2 regions of the Klebsiella quasivariicola genome follow, and region 1 is predicted to be linked to the other one. Evidence: predicted binding sites of a transcription regulator. Region 1 holds the regulator's gene; the other holds the start of a gene.
What was found. Region 1 encodes PhoB, which activates phosphate uptake and scavenging genes when phosphate is short. Its sites were predicted from a motif close to CTGTCATAAAACTGNCNNAT; they were not measured.
Positions count from the first base shown of each region.

Region 1 (15,514 bases):
ACGCGCATCAGACCATCCTTGAACTGGCGAAAGCGGCGGGGCTGGCTACCGGCAACGTTTCCACCGCCGAACTGCAGGACGCGACCCCCGCGGCGCTGGTAGCGCATGTAACATCGCGTAAATGCTACGGCCCCACGGTCACCAGCGAAAAATGCCCCAGCAATGCGCTGGAGAAAGGGGGCAAAGGCTCCATTACCGAACAGCTGCTGAACGCCCGGCCGGATGTGACGCTGGGCGGCGGCGCGAAGACGTTTGCCGAAACGGCGACGGCGGGCGAGTGGCAGGGAAAAACCCTGCGCGAGCAGGCACAAGCGCGCGGCTACCAGATTGTGACCGACGCGGCGTCCCTTGCCGCTGCGACTGACGCCAGTCAGGCTAAACCGCTGCTGGGACTCTTCGCCGACGGCAATATGCCGGTACGCTGGGAAGGGCCGAAGGCGTCTTATCACGGTAATATCGATAAGCCGCCGGTGACCTGTACCCCAAACCCGAAACGCGACGCCTCGGTGCCGACGCTGGCGCAGATGACGGAGAAAGCGATTGACCTGCTGAGCCGCAACGAGAAAGGCTTCTTCCTGCAGGTGGAAGGCGCCTCCATCGATAAGCAGGATCATGCGGCGAATCCGTGCGGCCAGATCGGCGAAACGGTTGATCTCGATGAGGCGGTGCAGAAGGCGCTGGAATTTGCCAAAAAAGACGGCAATACCCTGGTGATCGTCACCGCCGACCATGCGCACGCCAGTCAGATCATCCCGGCGGATAGCAAAGCCCCGGGGCTGACCCAGGCGCTGAATACCCACGATGGCGCAGTGATGGTCATGAGCTATGGCAACTCTGAGGAAGAGTCGATGGAGCATACTGGTACCCAGCTGCGCATTGCGGCCTACGGGCCACACGCGGCTAACGTCGTTGGCCTGACCGATCAGACTGACCTGTTCTCAACTATGAAAGCTGCCCTGAGTCTGAAATAAGTCGCTGCCGGTGGCGAAATCGCGTCACCGGCTGGTTTTTTTTCTATCTGCGTCCAGACTTACAACGATCCACTCACAGAAGGATGGTGCGATGAAAATAACCTTACTGATGACCCTACTGTTTGGCTTGATCTTTATCAGCGCGGTTGGCGCGGCAGAAAAAACGCCCACTCCTCAGCAGCAAAAGATGACGGACTGCAATCAGCAAGCGTCAGCTAAAGCGCTGAAAGGAGAGGAGCGCAAAACCTTTATGAGCCAGTGTTTGAAAAAAGAGAGCACGACCTCGCAAGGAAAGGCGCTCACCCCTCAGCAGCAGAAGATGAGCGATTGCAGCAAAGCGGCCACAGCGAAATCACTGAAAGGTGATGAACGTAATACCTTCATGAGTACTTGCCTGAAGAAAGCCTGAAAAAAAGGAGCGCTCAGGCGCTCCCTTTTTACGTCTCAGGGCATGGCAGCCCATCTGTTCAGCTTCAGGAGCGGCTCAGTTGCTCTGATTTTTCCATGCACTGGGTGATGGCTTCGATCACCGCCGAGCGGAACCCTTTCTCCTCCAGTACGCGCACGGCTTCGATGGTGGTTCCGCCAGGGGAGCAGACCATATCTTTCAGCGCGCCCGGATGTTCACCGCTCTCCAGCACCATTTTGGCGGAGCCCATCACCGCCTGGGCGGCGAATTTATAGGCCTGGGCACGCGGCATGCCGCCGAGAACGGCAGCATCGGCCATCGCTTCGATAAACATAAAGACATAGGCCGGCGCGGAGCCGCTCACGCCCACCACCGGATGGATCATCGGCTCGGCAATTTGCTCCGCCTGGCCAAAGCAGCGGAACATGGTCAGTACTTCGGCCACATCTTCGCTGCTGACCAGCGCGTTTGGTGTCACAGAGGTCATGCCGGCGTTAACCAGTGACGGCGTATTAGGCATCGCGCGAATGATTTTGCGATCGTGACCGAGGGCGCGCGCCAGTTGCTCGAGCGTGACGCCAGCGGCGATGGACACCACCAGCGACTCTTTATTCAGGCTGGAGGCGATGTCGCCCAGCACTTTGGTCATAATCCCCGGCTTCACCGCGCCAAAGACGATATCGGCAATCTGCGCTACTTCCTGGGCGCTGGCGGCGGCGTTGATGCCATACTGGTCGCGTAGCGCCGCAACCTTGTCCGGCGACGGGGTGTAGACCCAGATTTGTCCCGGCTGTACCTGGCCGCTGGCGATCAGCCCACCCAGAATGGCCTTACCCATATTGCCGCAGCCGATAAAGCCAATTTTCTTATCCATCACCATTCCCCTCTGCTTTTTTCGTTACGATCTGATTAGCTTACCATCCTGGCGCTTTCCTGGGGGAGAAAAGCAGGTAACATTGGCGTCACTTATTGCAGGTAACAGGAGCTGGCATGGCCATTTGGGTGGATGCGGACGCGTGTCCGAACGTGATTAAAGAAATTTTGTTCCGCGCGGCAGAGCGGACCCAGACTCCGCTGACGCTGGTGGCGAACCAGCCGCTGCGCGTACCGCCGTCGCGCTTCATCCGCACCCTGCGGGTTGAGCAGGGTTTTGACGTGGCGGATAACGAAATCGTGCGTCAGTGCGCGGCGGGAGATTTAGTGATCACCGCCGACATCCCGCTGGCGGCGGAGGTGCTGGCGAAGGGCGGGGCGGCGCTCAATCCGCGCGGGGAACGCTACAGCGAGGCGACGATCCGCGAGCGGCTGACGATGAGGGATTTTATGGAGACATTACGGGCCAGCGGCGTTCAGACCGGCGGCCCGGATAGTTTATCGCAGCGCGATCGGCAACAGTTTGCCGCCGAGCTGGAGAAGTGGTTGCTGGCGGTTAAGCGTCAGCAGGATTAAACCCAGCTATCGTCATCGCTGCCAATATCATCGTCGCCAAAGCCGGAGTCGAAGTCGTCGTTCCAGGTATTGTCGGCAAGGAACTGATCGTCTCCCTGGCGGAACGGATCGTCACCCGCGGTGGCATCCTGCGCGGTGTCCGCCTCAGGCTGCGGTTTCTCTTCGATGATGTTAACGATCTCCTGCGGGTGCGAGCCGCTGAACATATTGGTCAGCATATTGCCCAGCACCACACCGCCCGCTACGCCTGCGGCTGTTTGCAGCGCGCCTGCCATAAAGCCGCCACCGCGTGCGGCAGCCTGCGGGGCATAGCTCTGCTGCTGTTGTTGCGGAGCATACTGCGGCTGGGCGCTGGCCTGCGGGCGACCGTATTGCTCCGCGCCTGGGATCGGGTCAGAACCGCGCGACGAGCCGCCACCGCCAAACAGACCGGAGAGGAAGCCGCCGCTGCTGGGCTTCGCCGCCTGCAGCTGACTGACCTGGCTCTCCAGCGCCTGGATGCGATCGTTGAGCTGTTTAATGGCGGCTTCCTGGATGAGAATGGTCTGCGCCATATAGTACGGTGCCGCCGGCTGCGCGCTGACGTGTTGGGCAATCCGCTCCTCGGCGCTGGTATCGCGCGATGCACTGTGTGCCTCAGCCTCTTTCAGCCGGGAAAACAGTCCATCAATAAGGCGTTGTTCTTCAGATTGCATGTTACATTCCTCTGTCACACTGTCGAATAGGCATCAGGGTGCGTCTGAAACATGATGTTGTAAATATGTTGCTTCGTAAAGCTATGCATAAATGTGTTACCGTTTACGCCAGTGGTGGATAAAAAATAACGCCCAGCAGAAAGTAAAGCTGGTTAAACACTAAATGCAATGATAAGTTTACATCAAGAACCCCTTTTCTCACTGTGGTAATGGGGTGTAAAGAAGTTGTGTAACGTTTTCTTTACTAATGCGTTGCGGAACAGACAGCGATAATACGTTCTTTCGTTTTTGATTATTTTGCGACAGACGGAACCAGGGGGTCTTCGGTCATGACACAGCCAATCTTTCTCATCGGGCCACGCGGCTGCGGTAAAACTACCGTCGGCCATGCGCTGGCGCGAGCGCGGCATTTTCAATTCTCCGATACCGATCATCGACTGCAGGCTCATGAGCAGCGGACGGTCGCGGAGATCGTGCAGGCGGAGGGGTGGACGCGTTTTCGCGAACTGGAGACCCTGTCGCTGAAGGCCGTGACCCTGCCGGATACGGTGATCGCCACCGGCGGCGGCATCATCCTCGCGGAATGTAACCGCCAGTTTATGCGGGAGAACGGCGTGGTTATCTATCTGCAGGCTTCGGTGTCGGCGCTGATAGACCGCCTGGAAGCCTACCCGAAAGCGGAACAGCGTCCGACGCTGACCGGGAAACCGGTACGTGAGGAAGTGGGGGAGGTGCTGGCGCAGCGCGAAGCCTTATACCGTGACGCTGCCCACCACATTGTCGATGCCACGGCTTCTCCTGATCGGGTAGTGGAGCAGATCATGACGATGCTGTGCGGTGCAGCGGCGACCCCGGTAAGTTAAGAATTTACTTACATTAAGGCGGCGAGGGGTGCCTATACTTACTAGTTCTGACGCCAGAAGAAGGAAGAACTATGCCAAACAGGCCCCCTTATCCGAGAGAAGCCCGCGTTGTCGCGGTAGAGAAAGGCCCTCAGGGCCAGACGGTCACCTGGTATCAACTCCGCGCGGATTACCCTGAGCCCGATTCGCTGATCAGCGAACATCCTACCGAGCAGGAAGCCGTGGATGCCAAGCGGCGCTATGAAGATCCTGACAAATCGTAACCCCCTGAGCCCGAATTGCCCGCCATGCTGGCAATATCGGGCGTATCTCACATTTTTTATTTATCAGTCGTACTAATGAATATCTAACACACGGATTTTTCAGGCACGTCGCTGTCGCCCGGCAATCTTTACATTCAGCCGTGGCGTACAGCTGCTACGCTTCTCGACGGTTGATTTTTACTCACCAGGGGGGCGAATGCTGTGTGTGGTAAGCCTGTGTTGAAGCAGTGGTAGTGAAAAGGTACATGATATGAGTAGTGCAACGATGGCAATTTTGACCATCGGCGTTGTGCCGCTGGCGGGAGTGTTGCCGCTCCTGACCGAACATATCAGGGAAGAACAGATCACCCACATTAGTCTGCTGGGCGATATGACGCATGCCGAGGTGGTGAAAGCCTACGCGGTGGGCGATGGCGAGCAGGGGCTGTTGACCCTGCTGACGGATGGTCAGCTGTTGATGGTGTCGCGAGAGAAAATTGAACGCGATATCCGCAGCGTGATCGCGATGCTGGATCGGCAGAACTATGATGTGATCCTGCTGCTAAGTTCGGAACCGCTAAGCAGCTTTGCGACGCAGCATGCGATCCTTCTTGAGCCGCAGCGGATCATCCCGCCGCTGGTGGCGTCGATCGTCGATGGTCACCAGGTTGGAGTGATTGTGCCGGTGGAAGAGATCATGCCCATGCAGCGGCAAAAATGGCTGTTGTTAGAAAAGTCGCCGTACTACGCCCTGGCTAACCCCTTTACCGGTAGCGACAGTGAATTATTAACCGCCGGCAAAGCGCTGCTCGAGCAGGGCGCCGATGTGCTGGTGCTCGACTGTCTCGGTTACTATCAGCATCATCGCGATGTGTTACAAAAAGCCCTCGATGTCCCGGTTTTGCTGTCGAATGTGCTGGTTTCCCGACTGGCGGCAGAACTATTGGTCTAATGTGTTAATTTCACGTGACAGGGGCAAGGAGCGCCCCCTATATTGAGCCTTTCAACGACGATCAGAAGGGCTTGTTTATGCTTCAAAGCAATGAATACTTTGACGGAAAAGTGAAATCCATTGGCTTCACCAGCAGCAGTACCGGTCGCGCCAGCGTTGGCGTGATGGCGGAAGGAGAATACACCTTCGGGACGGCGCAGCCGGAAGAGATGACGGTGGTCAGCGGGGCGCTGAATGTTTTGCTGCCGGGTGAGACTGAGTGGAAAGTTTACGCCGCCGGCGAAGTCTTCAATGTGCCAGGCAACAGCGAATTCCATCTGCAGGTGGCTGAGCCAACCTCTTATCTGTGCCGCTATCTGTAAGCCAGTGCGATCCCCGGCGTCTGCCGCCGGGTGGTTTTTTTTCTTCCTGCCTGGCAGGAAGGAAAGCGGCGCTTAGCGCTGTGCTTCGCCGCCGAGCCCTTCCACCAGGCTCTGAATCAGAGCAGCCAGCTCGCCAGTCATTAAGATAAAGTCGGCGTCAAAACGCTGGGCGAAATCTTCCCGATCGATATCTTCGTTTTGATCGCGCAGTTCATCGCAGAACTTCAGGCGCTTAATCGACGCGTCATCGCAGATCATAAACTGAATACGCTGCTGCCAGTCCAGCGCCAGCTTGGTGACGACCTTTCCGGCCTCAATGTGCACGGCGATTTCGTCGCTGACCAGATCCTGCTTCTTGGCGCGGATCACGCCGCCATCTTCCAGCATCGCTTTCAGCTCGGCTTCATCCAGCAGCTGGAAGCCCTGCGCCACGGTGCCGGAGCGGACCCATTCGGTCAGCGTCAGCTCAATCGGATTCTCCAGGGTCAGCGGCACCACCGGCAGCGAGCCGAGGGTTTTACGCAGCAGGGCCAGGGTATCCTCCGCTTTCTTCGCGCTGGCGCAGTCGACCATGATCAGGCCGTTGACGGTGTCGATCCACATCATTGTCTGGCTGAATCGGCTGAAGGCGCGCGGCAGCAGCGAGTGCAGCACTTCATCTTTCAGGGAATCTTTCTCGGTCTTCTTCAGCTTGCGGCCCTGATCGGCTTCGAGCTTCTGGATCTTCGCCTCCAGCGCCTGCTTAATCACCGGCGACGGCAGGATCTTTTCTTCTTTACGCGCGCAGATAATGATCTGGCCGTTCGCCGTATGCGTCAGCGCGTCGCTGTGCGATCCCATCGGCGATACCCAACCGGTTTTCGCCATATCCTGGCTGCCACAAGGGGTAAATGTCAGCTCGGCCAGCTGTTTTTCCATCTCCTCGGCGCGCAATTCGATATCGCGGCTGAGACGGTAAACCATTAAATTTTTGAACCACAGCATGATAATTTCCACGGCTTTGTCGTTAAATCAGGCGGGCATGATAGCGAATTGTCGCTATGCTTGCATTGTTAATCGGGCTGAGGAGCAGAGCGTGCGTATTGGTATTGATTTAGGTGGAACAAAAACCGAAGTGATAGCCCTGAGCGACCAGGGAGAGCAGCTGTTTCGCCACCGGTTACCCACGCCGCGTGAGGACTACCGGCAAACTATTGAGACTATTGCTACCCTGGTAGCGATGGCCGAGCAGGCGACCGGACAGCAGGGCACCGTGGGGATGGGCATTCCTGGCTCGATTTCGCCTTATACCGGCGTGGTGAAAAACGCCAACTCGACCTGGCTCAACGGCCAGCCCTTTGATAAGGATCTCAGCCTGCGCCTTGAGCGTGAAGTTCGGCTGGCCAACGACGCCAACTGTCTGGCGGTGTCGGAAGCGGTGGACGGCGCGGCGGCGGGGGCGCAAACGGTGTTCGCGGTGATTATCGGCACCGGCTGCGGCGCGGGCGTGGCGCTCAACGGGCGGGCGCATAGTGGCGGCAACGGCACGGCCGGCGAGTGGGGGCACAACCCGCTGCCGTGGATGAACGACGATGAGCTGCGCTACCGCGCGGAAGTCCCTTGCTACTGCGGTAAACAGGGATGTATCGAAACCTTTATCTCCGGCACTGGCTTCGCCACCGACTATCAGCGGCTGAGCGGCAAAGGGTTAACCGGCAGCGAGATTATGCGCCTGGTGGGCGAGGGTGACGAAAAGGCCGAACTGGCGCTGAGCCGCTATGAACAGCGGCTGGCGAAATCGCTGGCCCACGTGGTGAATATTCTCGACCCGGACGTTATCGTGCTGGGCGGTGGGATGAGCAACGTCGAGCGCCTGTATCAGACGGTGCCGGACCTGGTGAAACAGTGGGTCTTCGGCGGCGAGTGCGAAACGCCGATCCGCAAAGCGTTGCACGGTGACTCCAGCGGAGTACGCGGCGCGGCCTGGCTGTGGCCGCTCCAGGGGAACTAAACTGCACCCCCTCACCCCGGCCCTCTCCCAGTAGGGAGAGGGAGAAAAGCGGTACGGTGCGGGTGGTTGAGACGGTGGCCGGGAACCCCTTGTCTCTTGCCGGGGGAGGAGAATCGCAATAGCGTGCGAAACTACAGACCGGCGCCGGAGGGTTCCCTCTCCCTCGGGAGAGGGGAATCGCAATAGCGTGCGAAATTACAGACCGGCGCCGGACGGTTCCCTCTCCCTCCGGGAGAGGGGAATCGCAATAGCGTGCGAAACTACAGACCGGCGCCGGACGGTTCCCTCTCCCTCCGGGAGAGGGTTAGGGTGAGGGGACATTGCAATAATTAGGACCTCATTCCACCGCAAACGCTCTGTCCAGCCGGCTATAGCCCAGGCCGTTTATCTTCTTCACTTTGATCTGCACCGGAATACGTTCCTTCATTGCCTCCACATGGCTGATTACCCCGATAATTTTACCGCTGGCGTTAAGGGCATCCAGGGCGTCCAGCGCCGTGTCGAGCGTTTCGCTGTCGAGGGTGCCGAAGCCTTCATCAAGAAACAGGGAGTCAATCCGCGTCTTATGGCTCACCAGGTCTGACAGCGCCAGGGCCAGCGCCAGGCTGACGAGGAAACTTTCGCCGCCGGAGAGGGTGCGGGTGTCACGCACCGCGTCGGCCTGCCAGGTATCGACAACCTCCAGCTCCAGCGCCTCGCTGGCCTTGCGTTGCAGCAGATAGCGGCCGTGCAGGCGGTTGAGCTGCTGGTTTGCCAGCCAGACCAGATTATCGAGGGTCAGCCCCTGGGCGAATTTGCGGAACCGGTCGCCGGTGCTGGAGCCGATCAGTGAGTTGAGATAGCTCCAGTCGTCCGCCAGCTGCGCCGCCTCTGCAATCTGCTGCCCCAGCGCCTGCTGCTGCTGACGACTCGCTTCGTCCTGCCTGAGCTGCTGGCGGATCTCACCCTGGCGGGTGGTGTTGTCCCGCAGCCGCTGGGCAAGGGCGTGCAGCTGCGTTTGCAGGGTGGGGATGTCCGTGTCCGTCCCTTGCGGCCGCAGCGCCAGATGCGCCTGTTGCTGCCGGGTCGCCTGCTCGCAGAGCACCGTCGCCTGCTGGAGCTGCTGCTCCAGCGTCTGTTTTAACTGCGTCAGCCGCTGGGCGGTCTCGTCATCCAGTAGCGCGGCGAGGAACGCCTCCCGATCGCTGAAGCGGCTGGCGGCCAGGGCAGCCGTGAATTGCGTCTGTGACTGGTCCAGACGCGCCGTTTCTTCGATCTCCTGCTGCTGCTGGGCGACAAGCTGGCTGTGCAGCGACAGGCATTCCTCGTGGATTTCACGCCAGTTGTCGGGGATAACCGGCTCAGCCTCCGCGTCATCCTCATCGCCGGGGGGCAGCGTATCGAGCAGCGGTTTCAGGGCGGCGATCTGCTCCTGGAGCACGCCATGCTGCGTCTGTTGCGCCTGCCACCGGGCAAATTCATTTTCACGAGCGTGCAGCCAGGCGGCTTCTGCGCCTTCTTCCGGCAGGCTGAGCGACAGCGTCAGCAGGGCGTTCTCCAGCCCCTGGCGCGTGGTCTCCAGCTGCTGGTGAGCCTGGCGCTCCAGCGCCTCCTGATCGTTGAGCTGGCTCTGCAGCATCAGGCGCTGGCTGAGCTCATAAAGCTGCTGCTCGTAGCGCGCCTGCTCCTGCATCCAGTCGTTTATCTCTTGCGCAATATCCCGCGTGACCTGCAGCGAGGCGCAGGTCTCCTGCCACGCTTTAGTGAGCGCTTGCTCTTCCTCTGTGAGCCGTCGGGCCGCTTCGGTCTCACGCTGGAGCTGTTGCGTCAGGGCGTTGACCTGCCCGAGGACCAGCAGACCTTCTTCTTTCAGCGCGGCGACCTCTTTTTCCAGCGCATCGCGGCGACGCTGGTTATCCGTGACCGTCAGCGAAGCGTATTGTTCAATCGCCGGGTGTTCACAGGCGCCGCACAGCGGGCAGGGTTTACCCGCTTCGAGCCGCGCGCGGTAGCCTTCCAGATCTTTAATCGTTTCTTCCCGCTGGCAGAGCGCCTTCAGGTCGAGATAGTGCTGGTTTTTGTCTTTATATTGCTCCCGACGTTGCGTGAGGGTGGCATTGAGTTTTGCCTGCTCCGTTTGCGCCTGCTGGATGTTCTCGGCGCTCTGCCGCAGGCGTTTGTGCAACTGCTGATGCTGTTCATGCAGCGAGACCAGCCGCTGGCGCAGCGGCCGCGACTGCGTTTGCTGCGCCATCGCCGCCGCGACGTCCTCTGCGGACAATGACAGGGAGCTGGCCGGCAGAGCGGCCAGCTTCTGGCGCAGCGCGGCCAGGCGGGTGGTCTGAGCCGCCAGCTGCTGTTTATCGCGCATCAGTTGCGAAAATTGCGCCCGCCAGCCGGCAATTTCCTGGCCCCATAAGCGGAATCGATCATGGGCCGTCAGCCACTGCGCCAGCTCCGTCAGTTCAGCCTGACGCTGCTGCTGGGTGCGCAGGGCGCCCTGACGAATGCGCGCGCGCTGCGCGGTGCTGGCAAGTAAGCGAGCATTTACTTCGTTGATCCGCTGGCGGGTTTTCGCCAGACCAGCTACCTGTTCCTGCTGACGCTCCCACAGGGGACGTAACTGGGCGGCGGGCTGGGCCAGCTCAAGCTTCGCCAGCGTCGGGGCGGCGTCGGCCAGCGCCTGGCGGGCCCGCTGCTGTCGGGTGACCGCCTCCTGCTGCTGTTGCGCCAGTTCGTCGCGGCGGGTCAGCCACTGGAGCTGCTGCTGTTGGCTTTGCTGCTGTACCAGCAGAGCTTTTTCTTCGTCAGTAAGTACCTGCAAACTTTCCTGCAGCGCCTGCTGCTGGGCCTCCGTCAGCAGAACGATACCCGCCGCCTGGGCTTCGAACTTCTCCAGCGCGTGGCGAGCAGCTTTGTGCTGTTCGTAGACCATGGCTGAAATCTGGCCGTAGATTTCCGTGCCGGTCAGCTCCTCCAGCAGCTCCGCGCGATCGCTCGGCTTCGCGTTCAGGAAGGCGGCAAATTGCCCCTGGGAAAGCAGCATCGAGCGGGTGAAGCGGCCATAGTCGAGGCCGGTAAGCGTCGCGGTTTGTTCCAGCTTATCCGAAACCTTATCGGCGAGGATTTTGCCGTCGGCGCAGCGCGCCAGCTCGACGCGGGGTGCCTGCAGATTGCCATCCGGCTGGTTACGCGCCCGATTCTGGCTCCAGAAAGCGCGGTAGGCGATGCCTTTGACTTCAAATTCCACCTCCGCCAGACACTCGGCGGTATCGCGGGTCATCAGATCGTTTTGCGACTGGGAGACTTTATTCAGGCGCGGCGTCTCGTGATAAAGCGCCAGGCAAATGGCATCGAGCAGGGTGGTTTTGCCGGCGCCGGTGGCGCCGGTAATAGCAAACAGGCCGTTGCTGGCAAACGGCTCGGCGGTAAAGTCTATCTTCCATTCGCCCTTCAGGGAGTTGAGGTTTTTCAGTCGCAGGCTCAGGATTTTCATGCGTTTTCGTCCTCCGCGGTGAGCGTATGCAGCGTATGGGTGAACAGCTCATGCAGCCGGGCGCGCTTGTCATCGTCAATCTCGGTCAGCGCCAGCCGACGCTCAAACACCTCCTCCACCTTCAGTTCGCTGAGGGTCTCCCGCTGGGCGCCAAGCAGAATTTTCTCGCGCTGCTCGCGGCTGCGGCGTACCAGCAGCACTTCCACCGGCAGATCCTCCGTCAGCGCCTGAATATGACGCTGAATATCGTGCAGGTAGTCCTCGGTGGTGATTTCGATATCCAGCCACACCGGCGGGTCCTGCTCGACGCCGCGCCACTGCTCCAGTCGGGCGGTGATGGCGGCCAGATCGCCTTTGATCACCGCCAGCGGCTGGGTAACGGGGACTTCCAGCGTCTCTACGGCGCTGAGTCGCCCGTCGTTAAAGCTCACCAGGTGCACCGATTTCGCTTTGCCGGTTTCATCAAAGCTCAGCGGCAGCGGCGAACCGCTGTAGCGGATGTGTTCGCAGCCGCCGACCACCTGCGCACGGTGGATATGGCCCAGCGCAATGTAGTCGGCAGGGGGGAAGTGTTGCGCCGGAAAGGCATCGAGTGTGCCGATATAAATGTCGCGAACGGCATCGCTTTTACTGGCGCCGACGGTGGTCAGGTGGCCGCTGGCAATGATGGGCAGCGGCCGATCGCCGCGCAGCGCGCAGGCCTGCTGATACTGCTGCTGATAATAGTCGCTGATGGCGTGCAGCAGTTGTTGCTGCTTTTCCCGGCCGGAGTGGCCGGCCTGGCTGGTCACCAGTTCGCGCGGGCGTAAAAACGGCACCGGGCAGAAGATGGCGCCCGGGGTGCCGTCGCGCAACGGCAGCTCAATAGGCGCATGGCCAGCGTTCGCCACCACGGTGGTGTGTAAAAAGGCGAGGATATCGCGCGATTCATTGAGCATCGCCACTGAATCGTGATTGCCCGCCAGCACCACCAGGCGACAGCCGGTCTGCTGCAGCTGGACGACGAAACGGTTATACAGTTCGCGAGCGTAGCTTGGCGGTGAGCCGGTATCAAAAATATCGCCGGCTACGATAATGGCGTCGACTTCATACTCCTGCGCGCGGGCCAGCAGCCAGGTCAGGAAGGCATCATGTTCGGCGGCGCGGCTTTTGCTGTAAAAATTCTGGCCCAGGTGCCAGTCGGAGGTGTGAAGGAGGCGCATAAATCTTCCCTAGCGAAAAAAGCATGGGCGGCAGTATACCATTTGTCGGCGGGGGGTAAGTCCGCGCCGTGCTTCAAAATACCCGATCATCAGATCGTCATTTTTTTCATAAATCTGTCACAAAAGTGACGCATAATGACGCCGCACTCCTATACTGATGGCTAAAAAACACAGGGTAAATAATGGCGAGAAGAATTCTGGTCGTTGAAGATGAAGCTCCAATCCGCGAAATGGTCTGCTTTGTTCTGGAGCAAAATGGCTTTCAGCCCGTTGAGGCGGAAGATTATGACAGCGCGGTGAATCAACTCAATGAACCCTGGCCTGATTTGATTCTCCTTGACTGGATGCTGCCGGGTGGTTCGGGGCTGCAGTTTATTAAGCTGCTCAAGCGTGAGGCGATGACGCGGGATATCCCGGTGGTGATGCTGACCGCGCGTGGGGAAGAAGAAGATCGCGTTCGCGGTCTGGAGACCGGCGCGGACGACTACATTACCAAGCCTTTCTCTCCGAAAGAGCTGGTGGCGCGGATCAAAGCGGTGATGCGCCGCATTTCGCCAATGGCGGTGGAAGAGGTGATTGAAATGCAGGGTCTGAGCCTCGATCCCTCGTCGCACCGGGTGATGACTGGCGAAAGTCCGCTGGACATGGGACCGACGGAATTTAAATTATTGCACTTCTTTATGACCCACCCGGAGCGAGTGTACAGCCGCGAGCAGCTGCTGAACCACGTCTGGGGAACCAACGTCTATGTGGAAGACCGTACGGTGGACGTCCATATTCGCCGCCTGCGCAAAGCGCTGGAACACAGTGGCCATGATCGCATGGTGCAAACGGTTCGCGGCACGGGCTATCGTTTCTCCGCCCGTTTCTGAATTTCGACAGGAGTGTGACCCGTGCTGGAACGGCTGTCATGGAAAAGGCTGGCGCTGGAGCTCTTTTTAGCGTGTATTCCGGCCCTGATTCTGGGGGCATTTTGGGGGCATTTGCCGTGGTTTTTACTGGCGGCAGTGACCGGTTTGCTGATCTGGCATTTCTGGAATTTGATGCGTTTATCGTGGTGGCTATGGGTAGATCGGAGCATGACTCCCCCGCCTGGCCGCGGTAGCTGGGAACCGTTGCTGTATGGTCTGCATCAGATGCAGATGCGTAATAAAAAGCGTCGACGTGAGCTGGGAAGCCTGATTAAACGCTTTCGCAGCGGCGCGGAATCGCTGCCGGATGCGGTCGTCCTGACCACGGAAGAGGGGGCCATTTTCTGGTGTAATGGCCTCGCGCAGCAGATTTTAAACCTGCGCTGGCCGGACGACAGTGGTCAAAATATTCTCAACCTTCTGCGCTATCCCGAGTTCGCCAACTATCTGAAACAGCGTGATTTTTCTAAGCCACTCAACCTGGTGCTCAATAACGCTCGCCATCTGGAAATTCGCGTGATGCCTTACACCGACAAGCAGTGGCTGATGGTGGCGCGCGACGTGACGCAGATGCATCAGCTGGAAGGGGCGCGGCGAAACTTTTTCGCCAACGTCAGCCATGAACTGCGCACCCCGCTGACGGTGCTGCAGGGCTATCTGGAGATGATGCAGGAGCAGGTGCTGGAAGGGGCGACCCGGGAAAAAGCCCTGCACACCATGCGTGAGCAAACCCAGCGTATGGAAGGTTTAGTAAAGCAGCTGCTGACGCTGTCGCGTATTGAAGCCGCACCGGCGCTGGCGATGAATGACCGCATCGACGTACCGATGATGCTGCGGGTGGTGGAGCGTGAGGCGCAAACCCTCAGTCAGGATAAGCAGACGTTGTTTTTTACTGTCGATGAACACCTTAAGGTGCTGGGCAATGAAGAGCAGCTGCGCAGCGCCATTTCTAACCTGGTTTATAACGCGGTGAACCACACCCCGCCGGGGACCGAAATTCGCGTCAGCTGGCAGCGAACGCCGCAGGGGGCGCTGTTCAGCGTTGAGGATAATGGACCGGGCATTGCACCGGAGCATCTTCCCCGCCTGACCGAGCGTTTTTATCGGGTGGATAAGGCTCGCTCCCGACAAACCGGCGGCAGCGGCCTGGGTCTGGCGATCGTCAAACACGCGGTTAACCATCATGACAGCCGGCTGGAAATCGACAGTACGGTGGGCAAGGGAACCCGTTTTAGTTTCCTGCTTCCGGAACGATTAATTGCCAGAAACGACGACTGAACGGCGCGCTGTCAGCTTATCTTGCCAATGACCAGCTTCTGCTGGTCATTTTCATTGGCAGTCGTTTTTTGCTCGCCTATTTAATGAACGTGTGCTGCTTTTTTGTTCGCATGATAAGCCACAGGTTTTCCATCAATATGGTAAATGATTCTGGCATGAAAGGCATAACCAGCATAATCATCTGCTTTTGCGATCGTGCCTTGCTTTAAAACGTTATAAGCGTTTAAATTGCGCCAGCGCAGTCGATGACAGACTGCTTTTGCGTGGTAATACCAAAAACAATTCTTTCCCACGCCGCTTCGGGAGCATATCTCGCTAAGTTTACCGGCAATGGCCGCTGTATCGTCCCTGAGAGGGGAGCGCGGTATTTTTCCATTTATTTACAACACCACATCCACAGGCAGTAATGAATTTATGACCCATCAGTTAAAATCTCGCGACATCATAGCGTTGGGCTTTATGACCTTCGCGTTGTTCGTTGGCGCAGGCAACATTATTTTCCCTCCGATGGTGGGCTTACAGGCGGGCGAGCACGTCTGGACGGCGGCGATCGGCTTTCTGATCACTGCGGTGGGGCTGCCGGTGCTGACGGTGGTCGCGCTGGCGAAAGTTGGCGGCGGCGTTGAAAGCCTGAGCACCCCGATTGGTAAAGTGGCGGGTATCCTGCTGGCGGTGGTGTGTTATCTCGCGGTGGGACCGCTGTTCGCGACCCCGC
Region 1 is NZ_CP022823.1:4,318,765-4,334,278, reverse strand. Features, by position in the region: gene phoA (alkaline phosphatase) at 1-971, shown strand, start outside; gene B8P98_RS21935 (PsiF family protein) at 1,063-1,380, shown strand; gene proC (pyrroline-5-carboxylate reductase) at 1,445-2,254, opposite strand; gene B8P98_RS21925 (YaiI/YqxD family protein) at 2,371-2,829, shown strand; gene B8P98_RS21920 (DUF2076 domain-containing protein) at 2,826-3,524, opposite strand; gene aroL (shikimate kinase AroL) at 3,854-4,387, shown strand; gene B8P98_RS21910 (YaiA family protein) at 4,459-4,650, shown strand; gene B8P98_RS21905 (AroM family protein) at 4,901-5,581, shown strand; gene ppnP (pyrimidine/purine nucleoside phosphorylase) at 5,659-5,943, shown strand; gene rdgC (recombination-associated protein RdgC) at 6,016-6,927, opposite strand; gene mak (fructokinase) at 7,019-7,933, shown strand; gene sbcC (exonuclease subunit SbcC) at 8,271-11,408, opposite strand; gene sbcD (exonuclease subunit SbcD) at 11,405-12,610, opposite strand; gene phoB (phosphate response regulator transcription factor PhoB) at 12,793-13,482, shown strand; gene phoR (phosphate regulon sensor histidine kinase PhoR) at 13,504-14,799, shown strand; gene brnQ (branched-chain amino acid transporter carrier protein BrnQ) at 15,214-15,514, shown strand, end outside.

Region 2 (15,514 bases), 2.0 Mb from region 1:
GTTGCGGCTTTCGTGATAGTGGCGAATCGCCAGCAGGCCAGCATACTCGCCCTGCGCGCCGGAATTCGGCTGCATACAGACGGCGTCATAGCCGGTCAGTTTAACCAGCCAGTCAGAAAGCTGGGCGATCATCTGATGATAACCTTCCGCCTGCTCGACCGGGCAGAACGGGTGCAGCTCGGCAAATTCCGGCCAGGTGATCGGGATCATTTCCGCCGCGGCGTTCAGTTTCATGGTGCAGGATCCCAGCGGGATCATCGCCTGGTTCAGCGCCAGATCTTTACGCTCCAGCGCGTGCATGTAGCGCATCATCTCGGTTTCGCTATGGTAGCGGTTAAACACCGGATGGGTGAGGATCGCATCGTCGCGCAGCATCGCCGCCGGGATCGAACGGCTATCCAGCGCCACGTCTTTATCCAGAGTATCGATATCCAGACCGTGATCGTCGCCGACGATGGCGCGGAACAGGTTCAGCACATCTTCGCGGGTGGTCGCTTCATCAAGCGTAATGCCCACCGCGCCGTGAATATCGCTACGCAGGTTAATCTGCAGCGCTTCGGCACGCGCCAGCACCGCGGCTTTATCCGCCACTTCGACGCAAAGGGTGTCGAAGTAGTGCGCATGGCGCAGCTTCAGCCCTTTCTTCTGCAGGCCGTCGGCCAGAATGTCGGTCAGGCGATGAATGCGGCCAGCGATACGTTTCAGGCCCGCCGGGCCGTGGAATACCGCGTACAGGCTGGCGATGTTGGCCAGCAGGACCTGCGAGGTACAAATGTTGGAGTTCGCTTTCTCGCGGCGGATGTGCTGCTCGCGAGTCTGCATCGCCATGCGCAGCGCGGTATTACCCGCCGCATCTTTCGATACGCCGATAATCCGGCCCGGCATGGAGCGTTTGAATTCATCTTTCGCCGCGAAGAAGGCCGCGTGCGGGCCGCCATAGCCCATCGGCACGCCGAAACGTTGGGCGGAACCGAAGACAATATCGGCGCCCTGCTTGCCCGGCGCCGTCAGCAGCACCAGCGCCATAAAGTCAGCGGCGACGCTGACAATCACTTTGCGCGCTTTCAGCTCGGCGATCAGTTTACTGTAATCGTGGATTTCACCGGTGGTGCCAACCTGCTGCAGCAGCACACCAAAGACATCCTGGTGATCGAGCACTTTGTCGGCGTCATCGACAATCACGTCGAAGCCGAAAGTTTCCGCGCGGGTGCGAACCACGTCCAGGGTTTGCGGATGGACGTCGGCGGCAACGAAGAAACGGTTGGCGTTCTTCAGTTTACTGACGCGTTTGGCCATCGCCATCGCTTCGGCGGCGGCGGTGGCTTCATCAAGCAGCGAAGCGGAAGCGATATCCAGCCCGGTCAGATCCAGCGTGACCTGCTGGAAGTTGAGCAGCGATTCCAGACGGCCCTGGGAAACTTCCGGCTGGTAAGGAGTGTAAGCGGTATACCAGCCCGGGTTTTCCAGCATGTTGCGCTGAATGACCGGCGGCAGCTGCACGGCGGTATAGCCCATGCCGATGTAAGACTTGAAGCGCTTGTTGCGACCGGCAATCGCCTTCAGCTCCGCCAGCGCGGCGAATTCGGTAGTCGCGTCGCCCACCTGCGGTGGGGTCGCCAGCTGGATATCCTGCGGCACAATCTGGCCAATCAGGGCGTTAAGCGAATCCGCGCCGACGGTCTTCAGCATCTCTTGCTGCTGCTGAGCGTCCGGGCCAATGTGGCGTTCAATAAAGGCGTCGCGGTTTTCAAGCTGACTTAAAGTCTGAGTCATGAGCGATGGTTCCTGAAACGTGCGGTGAATCGTGATTGTCTGACTGGTTTGCCCGGCAAGCGCTGATGCTTACCGGGCCAGAATACGCAAAATCATTCGCGCTGCAGGAAGGCGGCGACACAGCGACTCCCCGGGAGCTTACAAAAGTAAGTGACCGGGGGGAGCCAGGAAGCCAACGCCCCTGCAGCGTGAAGGATGAAGCGTATTTATTCGTCTTCTAACAGAGCTTCATAGGCGGTCGCATCCAGCAGCGCGGCAACCTGCGCTTCGTCGCTGGCTTTGATTTTGAAGATCCAGCCGTCGGTATACGGGTCGCTGTTGACCAGTTCCGGCGAGTCGTTCAGCTCTTCGTTGACGGCAACGATTTCACCGCTAATCGGCGCGTAGATATCGGAAGCCGCTTTCACGGATTCGGCAACGGCGCAATCGGCGCCCGCTTCAACGGTGGCGCCCACTTCCGGCAGGTCAACGAAAACCATATCGCCAAGCAGCTCCTGCGCGTGCTCGGTGATCCCGACGGTATAGGTGCCGTCCGCTTCTTTACGCAGCCACTCGTGTTCTTTGCTGTATTTCAGTTCTGCTGGTACGTTGCTCATCAATTCATCTCCAAAAAAGGGAAATCACACAATGGCTTTGCCATTGCGTACAAAACCAGGTTTAGTCACTTTTACCGGCATTTCACGGTTACGAATCTGCACCACCGCGGTGTCGCCAATTCCGGCCGGCACGCGAGCCAGCGCGATGCTGTAGCCCAGCGTCGGCGAGAAGGTGCCGCTGGTGATAATGCCTTCTTTTTGATTACCGTCGCTATCGGTAAAACGGACCGGCAGGCCGCCGCGCAGGACGCCTTTCTCGGTCATCACCAGGCCAACCAGCTGCTCGGTGCCTTTTTCGCGCTGCATCTCCAGCGCTTCGCGGCCGATGAAGTTACGATCGGCGGGCTCCCAGGCGATAGTCCAGCCCATGTTCGCCGCCAGCGGGGAAACGCCTTCGTCCATCTCCTGGCCGTACAGGTTCATCCCGGCTTCCAGGCGCAGAGTATCGCGCGCGCCAAGACCACACGGCTTAACGCCAGCGTCCAGCAGACCGCGCCAGAAATCCGCCGCCTGCTCGTTCGGCATCGCGATTTCATAACCCGCTTCGCCGGTATAACCGGTGGTGGCGATAAACAGGTCGCCGGACTGCACGCCAAAGAACGGCTTCATGCCTTCCACGGCCTGACGCTGAGCGTCGGTGAACAGCGTCGCCGCCTTCGCTTTCGCCTGGGGGCCCTGCACCGCGATCAGCGACAGATCGTCGCGAACGATAATTTCAAGGCCGTAAGGTTCGGCTTGTTCGGAAATCCAGGCGAGGTCTTTTTCACGAGTGGCGGAGTTAACAACGAGGCGGAAATAATCTTCAGAAAGGAAATAAACAATCAGGTCGTCGATGACGCCGGCGGAGGCGGTCAACATGCCGGTGTAGAGCGCTTTACCTGGGGTGGTGAGCTTCGCCACATCGTTGGCCAGTAAATAGCGCAAGAACTCCCGGATCCGGCTGCCGTGGAAATCGACGATGGTCATATGCGACACATCGAACATCCCTGCATCGCCGCGCACCGCGTGGTGCTCATCAATCTGGGACCCGTAATGCAGCGGCATCATCCAGCCATGGAAATCCACCATGCGAGCGCCGCACAGCGTGTGTTGTTCATACAACGGAGTCTGTTGAGCCATCTTTTCCTCATCGAATAAAACGGAACCAGCCACGAGATTGTCGGCGATTTTGCGCCACGAAATTCGGCGACGGCACCGCTGACGGACGCCGACGCAAACGTTCTCTTTTGCCTGAACTTACCACCGAACCCGGCGCTAAACCATAAGCTCATTCAGGGCATCACATTAGCTTATGACTAAAATCCGCCGAAAAGCCTACAGAGTTATTGACTGGAAAAAAGCGATTTATGCCACATAAAATTAACATCAAGCTTTCATCGATAAGGTAATGATGGTGTTTTATGCGATTTTACGGGCCTAATTTCTTTAACAAAAAAAAGAGCGCATTAATAAAACTAATGCGAAAAAAGAGGTGAAATTAGAATATTTCAAATGAGGGAGAAAACCCGGCGCGGGGGCCGGGTGGAAGAAGTGTGATGGGGTTAACGTAACCAGGCAGGGAGATCGTTCAGGCCCATCGCCTGGCGAATCAGCTGCGGTTTCACGCCCGGCAGCGTATCAGCCAGTTTAAGCCCCATATCGCGGAGAAATTTCTTCGCCGGATGGCTGCCGGAGAACATTTCGCGGAATCCCTGCATACCCGCCAGCATCAGCGCGGCGCTGTGCTTGCGGCTGCGCTCATAGCGGCGCAGATAAAGGTGCTGGCCGATATCTTTCCCCTGAGCGTGCAGGCGCTTCAGCTCATCAATAAGCTCGGCGGCGTCCATAAAGCCAAGGTTTACCCCCTGCCCGGCCAGCGGATGAATAGTGTGGGCGGCATCGCCAACCAGCGCCAGACGATGGGCGGCGAACTGACGCGCATAGCGTCCGGTCAGCGGGAAAACCTGCCGTTCGCTTTCAAGCTGGCAAAGGCCAAGGCGATTATCGAAGGCGATGTTCAGCGCCTGATTAAACTCAGCTGCATCGGCCTGCTGCATCCGCTGCGCCTCCGCTGGCGACAGCGACCAGACGATCGAGCACAAATGCGGATCGCTCAGCGGCAGGAAGGCCAGAATACCCTCGCCATGGAACGCCTGGCGCGCCACCGCCTGGTGCGGTTCAGCGGTACGGATGGTCGCCACCAGCGCATGATGATGATAATCCCAGAAGGTCAATGGAATATCGGCTTTATTGCGCAGCCACGAATTGGCGCCATCGGCGCCGATCACCAGCCGGGCGGTGAGCATGCTGCCGTCCTGCAGGCTGAGAAAGGCTTCATTCTCGCCCCACGCCACCTGCTGAAGTTCCGCCGGCGCCAGAAGGGTGACGTCAGCGCAGCGTTGCGCTTTCTGCCACAGCGCGTGATGCACCACGGCATTTTCAATAATATGGCCCAGATGGCTAAAGCCCATACTCTGGTCGTCGAAGCTAATGCGACCAAAGCTATCTTTGTCCCACACTTCCATGCCGTGATAGCAACTGGCGCGCTGGGCAACGATCTCGCGCCAGACGTCCAGCTTCGTCAGCAGCTTTTCGCTGGCGGCATTGATTGCCGAAACGCGCAGCGCCGGCGGCGCATCGGCGGCCAGAGGCTGTGGTTCTGCTTTCTCCAGCACCGCGACGCGCAGGCCGCTGCCCTGTAAACCACAGGCCACCGCCAGTCCCACCATTCCACCGCCAACAATGGCAACATCAACACTTTGCACGTTCTACTCCTTAACGGGGAACCCAACCGAGGGTACGCTGCGCCAGCGCATCGCGCGCCGGGGTAAATAAGTCCATGGCCATCAGACCGACGTTGCGCCCCGCCACCAGCGGCGCCCAACGGTTGGCAAACAGATGCACCAGCCCATCGGTGACACCGATAGTGGCGGCTTTATCACCTGCCCGCCGTGCCTGGTAGCGGCACAGCAGGGAATAATCGCCCACATCGTCGCGGGCCACATGCGCATCGGCAAGCATCTCCGCCAGGCTCATCACGTCGCGCAGGCCGAGGTTAAAGCCCTGCCCGGCGATCGGATGCAGCGTCTGCGCCGCATTACCGACCAGCGCCAGGCGATGCGACACCGCACGGGTGGCGGTGGTTAAGGCTAACGGATAGACGCTGCGCTTACCGGCATGGGTAATACGCCCCAGCCGCCAGCCAAACGCCTGCTGTAATTGCTGGCAAAAACGTTCGTCAGACCAATTCAGCACCTCGTCGCGCCGCGACTGCGGATGGCACCACACCAGCGAACAGCGCCCTTGCGACATCGGCAGCATCGCCAGCGGACCATGCTCGGTAAAGCGCTCGAAGGCGCGGCCTTCGTGCGGCAACGCAGTGCTAACGTTAGCAATGATCGCTATCTGCTCATACGGCTGCTGCTGCCAGCTGATGCCGCAGTGAGCGCCCAGCGACGAACGGGAACCGTCCGCCGCCACCAGCAGCTTACCGTTGATGATTTCGCCGCCCTCAAGCGTAAGGCTGACGCTCTCCTCGCGGCGGCTGACCGCTTCCACTTTCGCCGGACAGTGCAGGGTGACGCCCGGCGCCTCGCGCAGCAGGCTAAACAGCCGCTGACCAACATCGTGGAGTTCAACTACTTGCCCCAGCGCCGACAAGCCGTAATCGGCCGCCGCCAGGTTCACAAAACCAGCGTGACCACGGTCGCTGACGTGGACCCGCTGGATGGGCGTCGCTCGTTTAGCCAGGGTCTGCCAGATACCAATGCGCGCCAGCTGCTGGCAGGTACCGGCCGCCAGGGCAATTGCCCGATCGTCAAAACCGGGATGGCGTGACGAATGCGGATCCTGCGCCTCAATCAGATGGACCGGCAGGGCGCCGCCGGTCAAACGGGAGATGGCCAGCGCGAGCGTCGCCCCGGTCATCCCGCCGCCGACGATCAGCACGCTCATGACTGGCGCGCCGCCGCCATCAGCGCCTCGATCTCATCCGCCTTCTTCACCACACCGGCGGTGAGATTTTCGTTACCGTCCTCGGTAATAACGATGTCATCTTCAATACGGATGCCGATACCACGATACTGCGCCGGTACGTCGGCGTCGGTGGCGATATACAGCCCCGGCTCGACGGTCAGCACCATACCCGGCTCCAGTATGCGCGAACGGTCGGTGTCGTAATTGCCGACATCGTGCACATCCAGACCCAGCCAGTGACTCAGGCCGTGCATGAAGTACGGGCGGTGGGCGTTGTTGGCGATGAGCTCGTCAATCTCGCCTTTCAGGATCCCCAGCCGTACCAGGCCGGTGATCATAATGCGCACCACTTCCTGATTAACCTGATAAATGGAGGTGCCCGGACGATACAGATCCAGCGCGGTTTCCAGCGATTCCAGCACGATATCGTAGATTTCACGCTGCGGCTGGGTGAACTTACCGTTAACCGGGAAGGTGCGGGTGATATCGCCCGCATAGCCGCGGTATTCGCAGCCGGCGTCAATCAGCACTAAATCGCCATCACGCAGTTCGGATTCGTTTTCGGTGTAGTGCAGAATGCAGCCATTTTCGCCGCCGCCAACGATGGTGTTATAGGACGGGAAACGCGCGCCATGGCGGTTGAATTCATGGAGAATTTCGCCCTCCAGCTGATATTCAAACATGCCGGGGCGGCATTTTTCCATCGCCCGGGTATGGGCCAGCGCGGTGATCTCCCCGGCGCGACGCATCACGGCAAGCTCTTCCGCGGATTTAAACAGGCGCATCTCATGCACCATGGGCCGCCAGTCGATGACCGAATTCGGCGCCTGCAGATTCTGACGCGAGCCTTTGCGCAGTTTTTCGAGGGCGTTGAACACAATCTCATCGGCATAGGCATATTCGCCCTGGGCGAAATAGATAGCGTCCAGGCCGTTGAGCAGCTGATACAGCTGCTGGTTGATTTCGCTAAATGCCAGCGCCCGGTCGACGCCAAGCTTCGCCGGCGCGGCCTCCTGGCCCAGACGGCGACCAAACCAGATCTCAGCGGTCAGATCGCGCACCCGGTTAAACAGCACGCTATGATTGTGCGTTTCATCGCTTTTGATCAGCACCAGCAGCGCTTCCGGTTCATTGAAGCCGGTGAAGTACCAGAAATCGCTGTTCTGCCGGTAGGGATACTCTGAATCTGCGCTACGCACCGCTTCCGGTGCGGCGAAAATCAGCGCCGCGCTGCCTGGCTGCATCTGCGCCAACAGCGCCTGGCGACGCGAGAGAAATTCCTGCTGAGTCATGACGCCCCCTGAACGAATTTTAGTTAGTGTAATGTCGGTTTGCGGACTTCCGGTGCGGTTGGCTGCTGACGCGCAAAGGTGTCGTGGCACAGCAGTGCGGCAACGCGGACATACTCGATAATCTCCTCCAGAGACATCTCCAGCTCTTCCTGATCTTCGTCTTCATCGTAGCCCAGTTGGGCAATATTACGCAGATCGTCAATCGCCTCCCCGGTCTCGTCTTTCACTTTATCCAGCTTCGGCTGGCTGACGCCAAGGCCAAGCAGGAAGTGGTTGACCCAGCCGGCAAGGGCGTCGGCGCGGTCGAAGACGCTTACCGCATCGCCTTCCGGCAGATACAGCTGAAAGAGGAAACCGTCGTCATCCAGAGAGTCACTGATGGCGGAATGCATGTTACGCAGCGCCTGAGCCAGCTCATGACCAAAGGCAAGGCCTTCGTTGGTCAGGTCGTGTACCAGCGGCTGCCAGCTGCTGTCCGTGTTGCCGCCGCACAGCAATCCGCTGATCAAACCGTGCATTTCGGCCGGGGTGAGACCTACCCCTTGTTGGTTCAGTAACTGGTCTACATCGTTGTAACCAGGCATTTCGTTCTGTATAGACATGCGCATTCGTCATCGTTGGGAGGAATATTCATGGTATGCTACCACTTTGGACCCTGGTGAACCAGAATAGGGCTTGTATCTTCGCACCAGGGTAGCTATAGTGTCGCCCCTTCGCAGACCCGGGTCAGGGTGTGAAGGCAGCGCAGTCAATCAGCAGGAAGGTGGCATGTCTGCACAACCCGTAGATCTCCAAATTTTCGGCCGTTCACTGCGAGTGAATTGCCCGCCTGAACAAAGGGATGCCCTGAATCAGGCAGCTGAAGACCTTAATCAGCGGTTGCAAGATTTAAAAGAACGCACTAGAGTCACAAATACTGAGCAGCTGGTCTTCATCGCCGCGTTGAACATCAGCTATGAGTTGACTCAGGAAAAAGCGAAGACCCGCGACTACGCTTCCAGCATGGAGCAGCGCATTCGGATGCTTCAGCAGACCATCGAACAAGCATTGCTTGAGCAAGGTCGCATAAGCGAAAGACCAGGGTCGAAGTTTGAATAACACTTTGCAGTTAACTGTGTTAGAGTAATTCCAGGAACAAAATTTCTCTGAGATGTTTGCAAGCGGGCCAGTCCCCTGAGCCGATATTTCATACCACAAGAATGTGGCGCTCCACGGTTGGTGAGCATGCTCGGTTCGTCCGAGAAGCCTTAAAACTGTGACGACACATTCACCTTGAACCAAGGGTTCAAGGGTTACAGCCTGCGGCGGCATCTCGGAGATTCCCTTCCTTACTTCGTATTATCCCCCACATCTGTTTTCGGCTGATGCCGCTCTGTATTACACTTGCCCGTATTGTTTCGCCTGCTCGTAATGAGACCAGCATGACCCTACAGCCCGATACCCTGCTCTCCCGACAGCACATTCGCCAGCAGATCCGCGAGCGTCGACGCGCGCTCAGCCCGGAGCAACAGCGGCAGTTTGCCCTGCAAGCCGCAGAGCGGATGATGGCCTGGCCGCCGGTGGTTCTCGCCCATACCGTGGCGCTGTTTCTTTCTTTTGACGGCGAACTGGACACCCAGCCGCTGATCGACCAGCTCTGGCGCACCGGCAAGCGGGTGTATCTGCCGGTGCTACATCCGTTCAGCCCAGGCAATCTGCTGTTCCTACACTACCATCCGCAGAGCGAACTGAGAGTGAATCGCCTGAAAATCCGCGAACCGAAGCTCGATGTGCGGGACGTGCTGCCGCTGGCTGAACTCGATGTGCTGGTGACCCCGCTGGTGGCCTTCGATGCCAGCGGCCAGCGGCTGGGAATGGGCGGCGGTTTTTACGACCGCACGCTGCAAAACTGGCAGCAGTATCGCCTGCAGCCGGTGGGCTACGCGCACGACTGCCAGCAGGTGGAAAGCCTGCCGAGCGAAGAGTGGGATATCCCGCTGCCGGCGGTCATCACCCCGGGAAAAACCTGGTGTTGGTAGGTACGCGGGGACGAGAATTTCAGCCTGGAAAGTATTAACAAAAAAACGGGCAGGTACGCGCCCTGCCCGAGAGGCAAAAATGATTAGAACAGCAGACGGGCGCGGATAGTCCCCGGGATCGCTTTCATTGCCTGCAGCGCCTGCTGGGCAACATCCTCTTCCGCTTCAATATCAATAACCACGTAACCCATCTGCGGCGACGTTTGCAGATACTGGGCGGCAATGTTGATGCTCTGCGCGGCGAAGATCTGGTTGATGGCGGTCAGGATGCCCGGCCGGTTTTCATGGATATGTAGCAGACGGCGACCACCGTGCAGCGGCAGAGAAACTTCCGGGAAGTTAACTGCCGACAGGGTTGACCCGTTGTCAGAGTACTTCGCCAGCTTGCCAGCTACTTCCAGACCGATGTTCTCCTGCGCTTCCTGAGTGGAACCACCGATGTGCGGAGTCAGGATCACGTTATCAAACTCGCACAGCGGTGAAGTGAAGGGATCGCTGTTGGTCGCGGGTTCGGTCGGGAAGACGTCGATAGCCGCCCCGGCCAGATGCTTACTGGCCAGCGCATCGCACAGCGCCGGGATGTCCACCACGGTACCGCGGGAGGCGTTGATCAGCAGTGCGCCCGGCTTCATCAGCGCCAGCTCTTCCGCGCCCATCATATTTTTGGTGGAGGCGTTTTCCGGCACGTGCAGGCTGACCACATCGCTCATGTTCAGCAGGTCGGAGAGATGCTGTACCTGAGTGGCGTTGCCGAGCGGCAGTTTGTTTTCAATATCATAGAAGAAGACATGCATGCCCAGCGATTCCGCCAGAATGCCAAGCTGGGTGCCGATGTGGCCGTAGCCAATGATGCCCAGCTTTTTACCACGAGCTTCGAAACTACCGACCGCTTGCTTGTTCCACACCCCGCGGTGCGCTTTGGCGTTGGCTTCCGGCACGCCGCGCAGCATCAGCAGCAGCTCGCCGATCACCAGTTCGGCCACCGAACGGGTATTGGAGAATGGCGCGTTAAATACCGGAATACCGCGCTTCGCGGCGGCGTTCAGATCAACCTGGTTGGTACCGATGCAGAAGCAGCCAACTGCGACCAGTTTTTCCGCCGCGGCGAAAATCTCTTCAGTCAGATGGGTACGGGAACGCAGGCCGATGAAATGGGCATCACGGATCGACGCTTTCAGCTGTTCGGAATCCAGCGCGCCTTTATGAAATTCAATGTTGGTGTAACCCGCTGCGCGAAGGCTATCGATTGCCTTTTGATGCACACCTTCAACCAGCAGAAATTTAATCTTGTCTTTTTCCAGTGATACCTTAGCCATTTCCCCGTCCTGTTTTGTCTTAACTGATGTCGTGCTGAACGAAAGTTCGTCTGAGCAACATATCAAAAAAAACTATCGCGGCAATATGAACGTTTGCGTCACCGTCCTGAAGAAATGTCATCCACAAGGAAATGACAGGACAAAACACCAGAAAGAGGAGGAATGGTAGTTTGTAAATCAGATTGGTTGCATAAATGTGACAGAAGTCACCAAATTGCGCCAGGTGAAAAAATATTTGCGAGGGAGCCGGTTGGCTCCCTGCGGACAGACTATTTTACGATGGTCTTCACACCGTCGGCAGTGCCAATCAGCGCCACGTCGGCGCCACGGTTGGCGAACAGCCCCACGGTCACCACGCCAGGAATGCCGTTGATCGCGTTTTCCAGCGCGATAGCATCGAGAATTTCCAGACCGTGTACGTCAAGGATCACGTTGCCGTTATCGGTCACCACGCCCTGACGGTACTCCGGGCGGCCGCCCAGCTTAACCAGCTGACGCGCCACGGCGCTGCGCGCCATCGGAATGACTTCAACCGGCAGCGGGAATTTGCCCAGAATATCAACCTGCTTGGAGGCGTCGGCGATGCAGATAAATTTATCCGCCACCGAGGCGATAATCTTCTCGCGGGTCAGCGCCGCGCCGCCGCCTTTGATCATCTGCATGTGGCCATTGATCTCATCCGCGCCGTCAACGTAGATCCCCAGGCGATCGACACTGTTGAGATCGAAGACGGTGATCCCGAGGCTCTTGAGCTTTTCGGTGGAGGCGTCAGAGCTGGAAACCGCCCCTTCGATCTGCCCCTTCATGGTGCCCAGCGCATCAATAAAATGGGCCGCCGTCGAGCCGGTGCCTACGCCGACAATAGTCCCTGGCTGTACGTATTGCAGCGCCGCCCAACCTACCGCTTTTTTCAGTTCATCCTGCGTCATAATTATGGTCCGAGATGTGAATGCCTGTGGCGCATTATAGAACATCGACAGTGGAAATGTCCCTGCGATGCAGATCACACAACTGAGCAGACCAATTTCGTCTGTATCAAATAAAAATTTATGTCATAGTGCGAGATAACGATTAGTTATGGGGGCACGCCAGAATAATGAAACGACCGGACTACAGGACACTACAAGCACTGGATGCGGTGATTAGGGAACGAGGATTTGAGCGCGCCGCGCAGAAGCTATGTATTACCCAGTCCGCCGTCTCACAGCGTATTAAGCAGCTGGAAAATATGTTCGGCCAGCCGCTGCTGGTGCGTACCGTTCCGCCGCGCCCCACCGAGCAAGGACAGAAACTGCTGGCCCTGTTGCGCCAGGTTGAACTGCTGGAGGAGGAGTGGCTGGGCGATGAACAAACCGGTTCCACACCGCTGCTGCTGTCGCTGGCGGTGAACGCCGACAGTCTGGCCACCTGGCTGCTGCCGGCGCTGGCCAACGTTCTGTCAGACTCCCCTATTCGTCTCAACCTGCAGGTGGAAGATGAAACCCGCACCCAGGAGCGTCTGCGCCGTGGTGAAGTGGTGGGCGCAGTCAGTATCCAGCCACAGGCGCTGCCAAGCTGCCTGGTGGATCAGCTCGGCGCGCTCGATTACCTGTTTGTCGCTTCAAAAGAGTTTGCGCAACGCTATTTCCCGAACGGCGTGACGCGTTCGGCGCTGCTGAAAGCGCCGGTCGTCGCCTTCGACCATCTGGACGATATGCATCAGGCGTTCCTGCAGCAAAACTTCGATCTGCCGCCGGGCAGCGTGCCCTGCCACATCGTCAACTCGTCGGAAGCTTTCGTGCAGCTGGCGCGCCAGGGCACGACCTGTTGTATGATCCCGCATCTGCAGATCGAAAAAGAGCTGAAAAGCGGCGAGCTTATTGACCTCACGCCCGGTCTGTTCCAGCGTCGTATGCTGTACTGGCACCGCTTTGCGCCGGAAAGCCGCATGATGCGCAGGGTGACCGATGCGCTCATCGACTACGGTCACAAGGTGCTGCGTCAGGATTAAATGGCAGGCGTAAAAAAAGCCACTTCAGAGTAGTAATGCCAGTCAGTTAAGCAACTGACTGGCCCTTTCTCAGGGCGGTGGTGTATTTCTGAGGCCTCTCTTTCACCACCCTTGGGAAGACCCTTTCCCTCCTTATCGGTAACTTGACTAACTGCCCCATACTTTCAAGATCACGCATCAACTCCGGGATACGACCCGGTGAAGCGCCCTGCAACGTCATTAGCATCCGCATCACCATCCCGCAGGACTCTGAGAAGCTCAGCTGATTTGGCCAGTATCCTTTCAGTTGCCCTGCCATTTTAATCATCTGATATCTCACCAGATTATAAGCCAGCAACACGCCCCACAACTCCTGCTCCACAAGCTCCGGCTTTTTACTTCTCAGTGTCAACCTGCTCAGTTGCATCGTCTGCTTTATCTCCCGGTAACCCAGCTCAATTTCCCAGCGATAGCTATACAGATCCGCCATTTCCCCGCCGGGGTAGCGCATGGCGTCCGTCATCGACGTCAGCAGATGGCAGACTTTTCCTTTGCGCGTGATGGTCAGCAGGCGGGCTGTCATCTCATTTCCCAGACCCGGCCACTTTTTTCGTGCCTGCGGGCTGGTTTTCAGCTTCACCAGGTGGTCGCCTTTACCCAGTTTTCTGACCTCTTCGTACTGCGCGCCTTTTTTCAGAGGGATCAGCCAGTGCCGGTGTTCTCCCGCCTGGTTCCATGCGTTCAGCAGACCCAGTGAGTAATAGCCTTTATCCATTAGCGTCAGGGTGTTATCGCCGGTTTGCTCTATAAGTTTCTCCGCGAGCGCATTTTCGCTGTCTTTCATCGTGCCGAAGGCTGCTGCCGTCAGCAGATGGCTGGTCAGCTCCATCTGGCAGACCATTTTAACCTGTGGGTAGAGTGCCGGGTTTCCGCCATGCGTCTGGCGGGGGAAGGCGATATCGTTCTCTGGTGTGTCCGGTGTGCGCCAGAACACACCATCAATGGCCAGCAGGGTCAGGCCGCACCAGTGTGGATGCGGCGTGGCGTTATGCCAGAGCTGTGCTGTCTGCGAGAATACGCGGCGGACGGCTTCGCTTCCCAGACGCTGACGGGCCTGGATCACCGCGCTGGGGGCGACGAAGGGACGACTGCCCGGCAGCATGATGTCCAGACGGTTGACGATCTGATGAAGGGGTTCTTTACGTTCAAGCGCCATGCCGACAATGCACCAGACCATCATTTCCAGCGGCAGGCGACGCTTGCGCAGGGTGACGGTACCGGCTTCGGCCAGACAGCGGGAAATGAGTTCCGGGTCCAGATAGTCGCCCAGAGAAGTCAGTGGGTTACGCAGAGAATCGTAACGGGATACCAGATCAAGAGCCTGTCCAATGTGCATAAAAAAATCCGGAAACGGGTGAGCATTTCCGGATTCTTACACAGCCACTGGATCGATCAACTGATCCTTAACTGATCGGCATTACTTCAGAGTAGTGGCTTTTTTGTTTCTAACGCTTACTGCGCTGGTTTCGGCGCTTCTGCCGGTTTCGGTGCTTCAGCCGGTTTTGCCGGCGCGGCAGCCTGCGCTGGTTGCAGTTCAAAGACCACATCAACCTGATCGTCAAACTGAATCGTCGCCTGCTCGTAGGTTTCCTGCGCGGAAACCGGCGCGGCATCAGCCGCCTTCATCATACGAACCATCGGGCTCGGCTGATAGTTAGAGACGTGGTAACGCACGCTGTAAACCGGCCCCAGCTTGCTGTGGAAGCCAGCCGCCAGCTCCTGCGCCTGATGCACGGCATCATCGATCGCTGCTTTACGCGCTTTATCTTTGTAGGCATCCGGTTGCGCAACGCCCAGCGATACGGAACGAATTTCGTTCAGCCCCGCTTTCAGCGCGCCGTCCAGCAGACCGTTTAGTTTATCCAGCTGGCGCAACGTCACTTCCACGGTGCGCACCGCGCGATAGCCTTTCAGAATGCTTTTCCCGTTCTGATAGTCATAATCAGGCTGGGTACGCAGATTCGCCGAACTGATATCCTTTTTGGCAATACCGCTCTTTTCAAGGAAAGAGAGATATTGCGCAACGCGATCGTCAGCCTGTTTTTTTGCCGACGCGGCGTCTTTTGCCGACACGTTCACTTCGATCGCCAGGGTGGCGATATCCGGAACCGCGGCAACGCTTGCTGTGCCTGAAGTCACAATGTGCGGACCATCCGGCAATTCGCTGGCCTGTGCCGCCATAGTGCTAAATCCGAGTGCTGCCGCCAGGGCTAAAACTTTTAACTTCACTGTCGTTTCTCCATGTTACTTAAATCGCCCTTACGGGACGCATGCCAGCAAGCTTAGCGCGTACAGCGGGAAAGTCCATCGGACAACGCTTAGTTGAATAACGCCTGGAGATGACTGACGCCCTCTTTTGCCAGCTGAAACGCAATAAACCACATGACGGCACCGACCACAATATTGATGATCCGCTGGGCTTTGGCGGTACGCAGCCGCGGCGCCAGCCAGGCAGCTAACAGCGCCAGACCAAAGAACCACAGGAAAGAGGCGCTAATGGTCCCCAACGCAAACCAGCGCTTCGGTTCGACGGCCA
Region 2 is NZ_CP022823.1:793,496-809,009, reverse strand. Features, by position in the region: gene gcvP (aminomethyl-transferring glycine dehydrogenase) at 1-1,773, opposite strand, end outside; gene gcvH (glycine cleavage system protein GcvH) at 1,980-2,369, opposite strand; gene gcvT (glycine cleavage system aminomethyltransferase GcvT) at 2,394-3,488, opposite strand; gene ubiI (FAD-dependent 2-octaprenylphenol hydroxylase) at 3,911-5,113, opposite strand; gene ubiH (2-octaprenyl-6-methoxyphenyl hydroxylase) at 5,124-6,302, opposite strand; gene pepP (Xaa-Pro aminopeptidase) at 6,299-7,615, opposite strand; gene B8P98_RS04075 (YecA/YgfB family protein) at 7,639-8,217, opposite strand; gene zapA (cell division protein ZapA) at 8,384-8,713, shown strand; RNA gene ssrS (6S RNA) at 8,755-8,938, shown strand; gene B8P98_RS04060 (5-formyltetrahydrofolate cyclo-ligase) at 9,037-9,633, shown strand; gene serA (phosphoglycerate dehydrogenase) at 9,717-10,949, opposite strand; gene rpiA (ribose-5-phosphate isomerase RpiA) at 11,219-11,878, opposite strand; gene argP (DNA-binding transcriptional regulator ArgP) at 12,046-12,939, shown strand; gene B8P98_RS04040 (IS4 family transposase) at 12,986-14,314, opposite strand; gene B8P98_RS04035 (oxidative stress defense protein) at 14,431-15,207, opposite strand; gene argO (arginine exporter ArgO) at 15,297-15,514, opposite strand, start outside.
Region 2: serA (phosphoglycerate dehydrogenase) is a predicted target of PhoB. The motif match lies at 11,135-11,154, and genes of this name have one in related genera.